Regions from separate parts of the Candidatus Enterococcus mangumiae genome, predicted to be linked through region 2. Evidence: riboswitches for the same ligand, from Rfam matches in the RefSeq annotation. Region 2 holds a riboswitch; the other holds the start of a gene.
The links. Region 2 has a riboswitch for thiamine pyrophosphate ahead of thiT (energy-coupled thiamine transporter ThiT). Riboswitches for the same ligand answer to the same signal wherever they lie in the genome.

Region 1: linked by a shared signal. The riboswitch ahead of thiD (bifunctional hydroxymethylpyrimidine kinase/phosphomethylpyrimidine kinase) and the one ahead of thiT (energy-coupled thiamine transporter ThiT) in region 2 are both predicted to bind thiamine pyrophosphate.

The regions. Positions count from the first base shown of each region.
Region 1 is NZ_CP147250.1:3,250,516-3,255,443, reverse strand. Features, by position in the region: gene thiE (thiamine phosphate synthase) at 19-654, opposite strand; gene thiM (hydroxyethylthiazole kinase) at 644-1,456, opposite strand; gene thiD (bifunctional hydroxymethylpyrimidine kinase/phosphomethylpyrimidine kinase) at 1,453-2,265, opposite strand; TPP riboswitch at 2,343-2,440, opposite strand; gene DOK79_RS15360 (helix-turn-helix domain-containing protein) at 2,657-4,141, shown strand; gene DOK79_RS15355 (WxL domain-containing protein) at 4,282-4,928, shown strand, end outside.
Region 2 is NZ_CP147250.1:990,038-994,965, reverse strand. Features, by position in the region: gene glmU (bifunctional UDP-N-acetylglucosamine diphosphorylase/glucosamine-1-phosphate N-acetyltransferase GlmU) at 1-552, shown strand, start outside; gene DOK79_RS04800 (ribose-phosphate diphosphokinase) at 642-1,610, shown strand; TPP riboswitch at 1,634-1,735, shown strand; gene thiT (energy-coupled thiamine transporter ThiT) at 1,827-2,405, shown strand; gene DOK79_RS04790 (hypothetical protein) at 2,460-3,236, opposite strand; gene DOK79_RS04785 (patatin-like phospholipase family protein) at 3,470-4,928, shown strand, end outside.

The DNA of each region.
Region 1 (4,928 bases), 1.0 Mb from region 2:
GATTGCTTTTTTGTTTTATTATTTGATGAATTTGTTGATTTGGGTGAAAAGTTCTTGAGTTGCTTTTTTGATTTCTTGCTTTGCCAAGATCGCTGAAACAACGGCAAAACCTTGGATCGGGAAGTCCTTGAATGCTGCAATCGTCCGTTCGTTGAGTCCGCCGATCAAAACAACCGGAATCGAAACATGTTGAAGAATATTTTTTAGTTCAGTTTTTGTTACTTCAATTGCATCTGACTTGGTAGAGGTGGGAAACATCGCACCTACACCTAAATAATCCGCACCGGCTTCTTCTGCTAAAATCGCCTGTTCAACGGTCTGAACGGAAGCACCGATGATTTTTTCAGGTCCGATCATTTTTCTCACCACAGCAACAGGTAAATCTGTTTGACCAACATGTACACCATCTGCATCACAAGCTAACGCAATATCTACCCGATCATTGATGATCAATGGAACCCCATAGTGATCTGTCAATTCTTTGAGACGATGAGCCTCTTCAAAAAAGTCACGTGAGCTGGCTGCTTTTTCCCGCAACTGTAAGACGGTGATTTCTCCATCAAGTGCTTGTTTCACTGCTTCTTGAAGTGTATGTGATTTTAGCAGTGACTGATCTGTGACGAGGTACAAACGATAATCGATGTCATTTTTCAACATAATTTCCTCGTTGGGTCAATGTTTGTTGGTCGATACGACTGATCTCATCGATCAACGCGACACGAAAGCTTCCGGTACCAGTTGTTTGTTCGAAAGCAAGTTCTCCAGCAATGCCCATTGCTAAAACAGCTGTAGTGGCTGCATAGAAGAGTTGATCGGGGAAACTACCACAAAAGCTAGCAATCAAAGAGGTGAGCATACAACCGGTACCAGTGATCCTACTCATTTCAGCACAACCATTATGCACTAAGATGTTTCGTCGTCCGTCAGAAATCACATCAACAGCACCAGTGATCACTACGATACATTTATGCGCTGTTGCTAATTGATCTGCAATCAGTTGCGCTTCTTCAATCGAGCTTGTATCATTCGCCGAGGCATCGACACCTTTTGTGGAACTTGTGATTCCGGCTAAGAAGCGGATTTCTGAAATATTACCACGTATCACGGCACAATTCAGCATATTAATGATCGATCTGGCTGTTTCATTACGGAAGTCAGATGCGCCTGCGCCAACGGGATCAAAAATGATTGGAATCCCTTTTTCATTAGCTGTTTGTCCAGCTAAAAGCATGGAATTTACCGTACGTTCGTTCAGCGTTCCCATGTTTAGTACCAATGCTTGTGACATCCCTGTGATTTCCATCACTTCCAGCACTTCATCCGCCATGATCGGTGAGCCACCGATTGCAAGTGTCAAATTTGCACAATCGTTGACAGTCACATAGTTGGTAATATGGTGGACCAAAGGATTGTTCGTACGTACCGTCTCTACAGCTGTTCCTAAAAATGTGTTCATTCGTTTTGCTCCTCCTTTAAGCCATCGCGATAAAGCGAATAAAAATGATTGGTCGGACCATGTCCTTTGCCCAATTCTAGTGAATGCTCGATCGCCATGGTGATATATTTTTTGGCCTTTGAAACTGCTTGTTCTAATGTTGCACCCAAGGCAAGTTGTGAAGCGATTGCAGAAGAGAAGGTACAACCAGTTCCGTGAGTATTTTTTGTGGGGATGCGTGCTGAACTGTAGGAATAAAGGTTTTCCCCATCAAACAAGACATCAGTAGCTTCACCTGAACCATGACCGCCTTTGATCAGAACCGCACTCTGACTTATTTCATGAATGGCTTTTGCTGCTCGCTCCATTTCTTTCACTGAAGAAATCGAACGATTCACGATTTTTTCTGCTTCTGGAATATTTGGTGTGATCAATGTTGCCAATGGTAAGACTTCTGCAATCAATGTGTCGATCGCTTTAGGCTCCATCAGTGCGTTCCCGTTTTTCGCATACATCACAGGATCTAAAACCACATGTTTAGGTTGCCATTCTTTAAGACTATCAGCGACAGCTAACATGGTATCTGCACAAGACAACATCCCGATTTTGACAGCGTCTGGGTAGATATCTTCAAAAACAGCTGTCATTTGTTCGTTGATGATCGTCGGTGAGATGTCTTGATATGAAATCACACGAGCGGTATTTTCAGCAACGACTGAGGTGACCACCGACATGCCGTAAACACCATGAGCGGCAAATGTTTTTAAATCGGCTTGGATACCGGCGCCACCGCTACAATCTGAACCGGCAATACTTAGTACTTTCTTCATCAGGTTCCTCCTTAAAATAGAAAAAAAGACATTCTTCCAGTATAGAAGAATGCCTTGATTGTTTCGATTTCGCATCAACAAAAAGGACATTTGCTCCCTACGCTGGTATCAACCAACAGGTTCAAAGGGTCAGGTTTTACCTTCTCAACGCAATAACGTCCCCCCGCAAACAAAATCATATTCGGTTACTAGTTAATCATATCTGAAAATAGATGGATGTTCAAGTGTGAGAATAAAGTAAGTAAAATTTAGTAATAACCATTTCTCAATTGTTAAGTATCACTACAAATTTATTTCTAAATTCTAGAAATTTTATGAATATTTTTTCTTTTGATTACGTGTTAAAATGCAGATTAGTAAATTTCTTATTAACATTTAGGGGTGAAATAATATGCAAACTTTCCTAACAAAGATTTCTCAAAAAAAGATAATATTATTAGAATACTTATTGGAAAAAGACACATGGTGCTCAATGCAAGAACTAAAAGAAATATTAACTGTTACAGAAAAATCAATTCTTCATTATATTGAAGAACTAAGTCTCTTGTTTTTAGAGTATGGAGAAAATATTACTCTGGAGAATAGAAACAATAAACAATTTTGGATACATAAGAAGAAAGATTTCCCAATCTACAATATTTATCTGTATTTTTATAAGGATTCCTATAATTATCAATTGATTGATTTTATGTACCATTATCCCGATGAATCACTTGAATCTTTTGCTAAATCTCAGTATACCAATGTATCGACAGTTTTTCGTTATGCAAAACTATTAGTACCTTATTTTGAAAGACATCGTTTTAAATTCCAACCTTTCAAATTGGAATTGAATGCTGAAGAAATTGCAGTACGCAGTTTCTTTTATTACTTTTATTGGAATTCTACTAGACATAGTGAGAAAAGTTGGCCATTTAAAACATCATTGTCTATTATAAAAAACTATATCAATGCATTTGAAGAAATCTATCAGGTTTCATTGAGTTCTTTGCAAAGACGGATGCTTTCCTATTGGTTAACAATCAATTTAGAGCGGAGTAAAATAAGAGCAATAAAAATCAATCAGTTCTATCGAAAAGTTGTTGATAATGACTATAATTTTAGTTATCTAAATCAATGGGTGGATGAAATGAATTTGGATTTGTCTTTGGATGAACGGTATTTTCTTTATCAGATCATCTATTCTTTCGGAATTATTGATGGTAATAAAAAATATGAAAATAGTCACGCAACAATCCATAAGAAAGTTAATACTCCTTCATTTCGAGCAGTATTAAATTTAGCAGTTGCGCTAGAACAACAATTTCAGTTTAAGTTGGATATAGAAGATCCCGAATTGATTTTTAATTTTGTCGCCTTTCATGAAAGAAGTTCTTTATTCTTTGGGAATACGGATCTTTTTTTTAATCGTTCATACATTAAGGAAATTCAAGAAGAAAACTTACGTGCATCAATCGTAATGGAGGATTGTCACAAAATACTTAAGAATACATCAGACAGTGAGGTAACGGCTCTTTTAGAAAATTGGGAACAATTGTTTTTGTCATATTATTTTATCTTAGATTATTACGATTTATTTTTATGTAATGTTGATCCGATAAAAATATTGATTCAAGACGATTTACACCATACTCATCGATTATGGTTGATGAATAAGATACAAACGTATTATGGGCATGCCTATTTTTTTGCTTTTTATGATTATCAAACAGAAGTATCAGAAGTAGATTTAGTAATCTCTAATTATTACTTAAATACAGAAAAAACACCTCTATTATTGATGAAGAATATTCCTACAAATCGAAATTGGCGACAATTGGATGAACTTCTTTCTAAAATTGCGTATAAAAAAGCTAACTTTCTTAAAGAAAACTAGCTTTTTTTCTTTGCGCCAAATTTTGACTTTTAGTTTTATTCTAAGATTGGATATTTTTTTGAACTAGAATTAAAAAAAGAAACATGTAAAAATTATCACTGGTTTGATTAAACCGATTATTATTTAGGAGGAATTTTAAAATGAAGAAAATTATAACAACAGCAACTTTTGCATTGTTAGCAGCCAGTGTCTGTGGTGGGGTGGCATATGCAGGAGAAGCAACCGAATTTACTGAATCAACAAATAAAACGAATGTTACATTAACAGCCGGATCCGGAACAGATGTGGAACCAGTTGTCCCAGATGATACTCATGATGATGATCCAAGTACAGGAGATACTGGTTCTCTATCCATTCCTTTTGCATCGAATATTACGTTTGGTCAACAAGAAATCAAGCAAGGGGATGCAGATTACTATGCGCTAAATAAAAGTCCTTACGTTCAAGTAAATGATACGCGAGGAGGCGCAAAAGGATGGACTTTAGGTGTAACAATTTCGCCATTTGTCGGAGAAAATGGTCATGAACTAAAAGGGGCGCAAATGACGCTTTCTAATGGTCAAGTGGTAACAAAAAATAATCAATCTACTGCACCAACAATTACTCAAAAATCATTTGATTTGAACGAACAATACCAAGATGTGATGTTAGCAAAAGAAGGACAAGGCGCAGGGGCGTTTGCTGCTACATTCAGAGGAGAAGATGGGGAAAATAAAAATGTAAAACTTCATGTACCTCGTGAGGGTGTTGAAGCACAAGCTTATTCGGCAGAAATCACTTGGGTGTT
Region 2 (4,928 bases):
ATTGAAGCGGGTGTCCAACTTCAAGGACAAACGGAGATTGGCGAAGATTGCTTCATCGGGGCGCATTCTCGCATCGTTGATAGCAAGATCGGTGACCAAGTAGTGATCGAAAACTCAGTGATCGAAAACAGCGTGGTCAAAAGTAAAGCAGATGTGGGACCTTATGCTCATTTACGTCCAAAAGCTGAAATTGCTGAAGGCGTCCATATCGGTAATTTTGTCGAAGTGAAAAATGCGAAAATCGGCAAAAATACAAAAGTCGGTCATTTGACGTACGTGGGCGATGCGACATTAGGGGAAGAAATCAATGTCGGTTGTGGTGTCGTTTTTGTCAATTATGACGGAAAAGCAAAACATCATACAACAGTGGGTGACCATAGTTTTATCGGTTCAAATGCGAATCTTGTGGCGCCAGTAGATGTTGCAGAGAACACATGTATCGCTGCTGGTTCAACGATTACCAACGATGTTCCTGAGCATGCGATGGCAATTGCACGTGCTAGACAAGTCAATAAAGAAGGATACGCGAAGAAACTCCCATATTCAAATTGATACTTTTTGTAAAACCACTTGATTTATTCGACAAATATGACTAGTATTTATTAGGTAGTAGAGTTGTGAAAAAGAAAGCGGAGGTCCTCATGTCCAAACATTACTTTGATCCAAGATTAAAAATATTTGCATTAAACTCAAATCGTCCATTGGCAGAAAAAATCGCTGCAGCTGTTGGGGTTGAACTAGGAAAATCATCAGTCACTCAATTCAGTGATGGTGAGATCCAAGTCAATATCGAAGAAAGTATCCGTGGCTCACACGTGTATGTTATTCAATCAACAAGTAGTCCGGTAAATGATAACCTGATGGAATTATTGATCATGATTGATGCATTGAAGCGTGCAAGTGCTAAAACTATCAACGTTGTAATGCCTTATTACGGCTACGCACGTCAAGACCGTAAAGCTCGCGCACGTGAACCAATCACTGCAAAATTAGTGGCAAATATGATCCAAAAAGCTGGAGCAACAAGAATGTTGACACTTGACTTGCACGCAGTCCAAATCCAAGGATTCTTTGATATTCCTGTCGACCATTTGATGGGCGCACCACTGATTGCGAATTACTTCTTAGAAAAAGGGATCCAAGGCGATGATGTCGTTGTGGTATCACCCGACCATGGTGGTGTTACTCGTGCGCGTAAATTGGCTGAATTCTTAAAAGCACCAATTGCGATCATCGATAAACGCCGTCCGAAAGCGAATGTGGCAGAAGTGATGAATATCATTGGTCAAGTAGAAGGCAAAACATGTGTCTTGATCGATGACATGATCGATACAGCTGGAACGATCACATTGGCAGCTAACGCGTTGAAAGAAGCTGGAGCAGTGAGCGTTTATGCATCATGTACACACCCTGTATTGTCAGGACCTGCTTTACAAAGAATCGAAGACTCTGCAATTGAACGCTTAGTCGTAACAGATTCAATCTATTTGCCAGAAGATGGTAAAATTGATAAGATTGACGAAGTAAGCGTTGGCGGCTTGATGGGTGACGCAATCAAACGCATCCATGAAAACAAACCAGTCAGTCCTTTATTTGAAACAAAAAGATAAAGGTCGGTCAAAACTAAATAATTACAATCACAAAGGGGAGTCCGTTTTGGGCTGAGACTGAATTATTCTAAACCCTTCGTACCTGTTTCGGTTATGCGAGCGTAGGAATTGTGAATGAATAGCTTTTGCTAGTGTAAATATGCACGAAGCTGTCTGCTAAAATACAAACTTACTTCCTCCTTTGTGATGTCCAATGATAAAGGAGGAAGTTTTTTTATGAATAAGAATCATCGTGTCTGGATCGAGGGAACGATCGTCGCAGCGTTATCTTTAGTGCTTTCTATGATCCCTCTGCAAATAGGTAGTAGTTTTGAGATCTCACTAGGACAGATCCCTATGACTTTATTTGCTTTAAGAAGAGGCTGGAAGGCTGGGATGGGGGCTGCATTTCTCTGGGGAATTCTCCATTTTCCTCTAGGAAGAGTGTACTACTTGAGTGTGATCCAAGTCTTGATCGAATATCCGATCGCTTTCACGTTTGCTGGTGTGGCAGGGATTTTTTCACAAAGAATGCAACAAAGCTACCTGCAAGGGAATCGTAAGAAAATGGCCTCAACGATCATTTTAGCAACATTCGTTGGTGTGACCGCAAGATATTTCTGGCATTTTGTTGCTGGTGTGGCTTTTTGGGGAAGTTTCGCGTTATGGGGAATGAATCCATGGTTATTCTCTTTAGTCATGAATGGCGCAAGTGGGATTGCGACAGGGATTGTGACAGCAATCGTCTTATTAGGGATCGAGCAGACTATGCCTTCTTTATTTGAAGGGGAACGTTTACAGACTCGTAAAAACTAAAAAAAAGCGTAAAGGACAGTCGACCTTTACGCTTTTTCAATTGGATTGCTTTCATCATACAAATGTATTGTACACAAAGTCAGAAGTATTGCCTTCTAGTTGCCAACGTTGTTGTGCGACATGATAGACAAGAACAGCTACCGGTTTTTCTTCTAGATAGCGTGTCCCTTTTAATTTCCAAATATAATCTTCGATGACATAGATCGGAATCTCATATTTATCATCGATCAAACCCGCTTGATCAAATGAAAAAATGATTCCTTCTTGCATCAAGTTACGCATTTTTTTCAAGACTTCCACGCTGATTTTCTCGACGGGGATCTCTTTTCGGAAAAATGATTTTTTTTCGTTGATTTTACCTGCTAAGATCTTACTCAATTTGTTGGCAAAGATACGATAAAATTCATCTAAATAACGGTAGTAGGTCCTACCTAGATGATCACTCAGATCGAAATAGACAAAGTTGTTTTGTAATTTATAGAAAAAAGGAGAGTGAAGATGAGTTTTCATATGACCAAAATAAAGCAACTCTGAGATTTCCAGAGGACTTAGTTCTTTTAACATCGTCAAATCGGTAAAATCGATCCATTTAAGATCCGTACTATTGTTACGGCTGCGCACTGTTTGGAAAAATTTTTGGATATTCTCAGTGCCGCGAATGACCTTCAAACCAGTATGTGATTCATATTCTCCGGCAGATGCAGAAGGGTCCAACAAAAGTAGATTTTGAGGGAAATGCACGATGCTATTTGAAAAATCATTGATAGACAGCCCTTTGGTCAAAACGGCGTTACTAGTTGTATCGATATGTACATATACTGAATCACTCATCATACTCCTCCTCCCCTTTGTCTCATCCCTTTCATTTTACAACATTTACTGAAAAAAAGCTTGTTTCTTTTATTTTAAAATTCGATTACAAAGTAACGATTAGTTTATGGATAAAGTATGGATAATGCGCAAAAAGGAATCTATATATAACGTTGATAACGTGTTACTGTTCACGCGCGCCCTTTTTGGCTGTTTACTGATATAATAAAAGAAAAAGAGAAGCAGAGGTGTCTATGAAAGTCCAAAAAGTCTATTGGTCGGAACGTTATCAGCAGAGTGGCGTGCAACAAGCGAAACAACCTTTTGCCTTTTTCACTACCCATCAGGAAAGCCGTCAACATTTTTGGCAACAAGCAAAAAAACAACAGGCATGGAAAATCGTCTCGCAGAAGATGAACATTTACTTTTCTGCAGAAATAACGAATGAAAAACTGACCTACACAAACATATTGATCGAAGAAGATTATTGGCAATGGTCCGAAATTTTTGTATTACTAGAAAGTACTGTCCGTTATTTTTTCAAAAAATATGCTTGCTTCCACTTTGATCATCCTATCTCGTCAAACATGATCGATCGCTTTCAACGAAATGGTTATTCGGGAACGAGTACATTGGGAAAGGAGCTGTCCTATCATACAGGACTTGTCTTAGGTGGAGGAGGCGCGCATGGCGCGTACCAAATCGGTGTCTGGAAAGCACTGAAAGAAGCAGATTTAAAAATCTCACTCATTACTGGTACTTCTGTAGGTGCCCTGAATGGGGCGTTGATCGTTCAGGATCAATTAGCCCAAGCAACCGAGTTGTGGCATGAGCTGTCGACCAATCAAGTATTAGCATTGCCTGAAGTGGCCTTATCAGAAGATTTAAGACAACGGTATATTCAAGAGGCGAGCTTGATGACACGCAGTGCAGTGGTCGAAGGCGGCGCTTCGATTGCTCCGCTGGAAGCATTACTTGAACAACACCTTGATGCAGAAAAAATCAAACAGACAAAACAACCACAACTATATACAGTTGCAACAAAAATTCCTGAATTTCAAGAAACAGTCACAAGGATCCAAGCATTAGCACCAACAGAAATCGCGGATTGGATACTTGCCTCTGCTTCTTTTTATCCTGCCATGGCTTATCGACAGATCGGCGAATCCAAGTATGTCGATGGCGGGTACCGAAACAATGTACCGGTCGATATTGCGATCAAGCAAGGCGCGACTGAAGTCTTGATCGTCGATGTCCAAGGTCCTGGTGTAGCAAAAAAATTCAAGCAACCAGATGCTTTAGTGACATGGCAATGTTGTTCAAATTGGTCTTTAGGTGGCTTTTTAGTATTTGAGCGACAAAGAAACCAATTGAATATCCAACTAGGTTATTTAGAAGCAAAGAAATGTTTAGGAATCTATCAAGGAAACTGGTATACGTTTGAAACGGCAAAACCAGCTGAACGCTATTGGCGGCGTTTCTTACGTTTCTTATTCGAAGAGCTTCAGTTAGATCTAACCTTTTTCCACAAAGAAAAATTTTGGCGTGACTTGCGTAATGTATATAAAGACAGGGTCACCATTGAAACATGCGGATTGGCAATGCTTGAGCTATTAGCAAAACAAAAATTGATCTTACCGAACAAAGTGTATACTGTCGAAGAGATGTTGCCGAGCATTTGCAAAGAAAATAAAATCGACGAAGCCTTTTTAG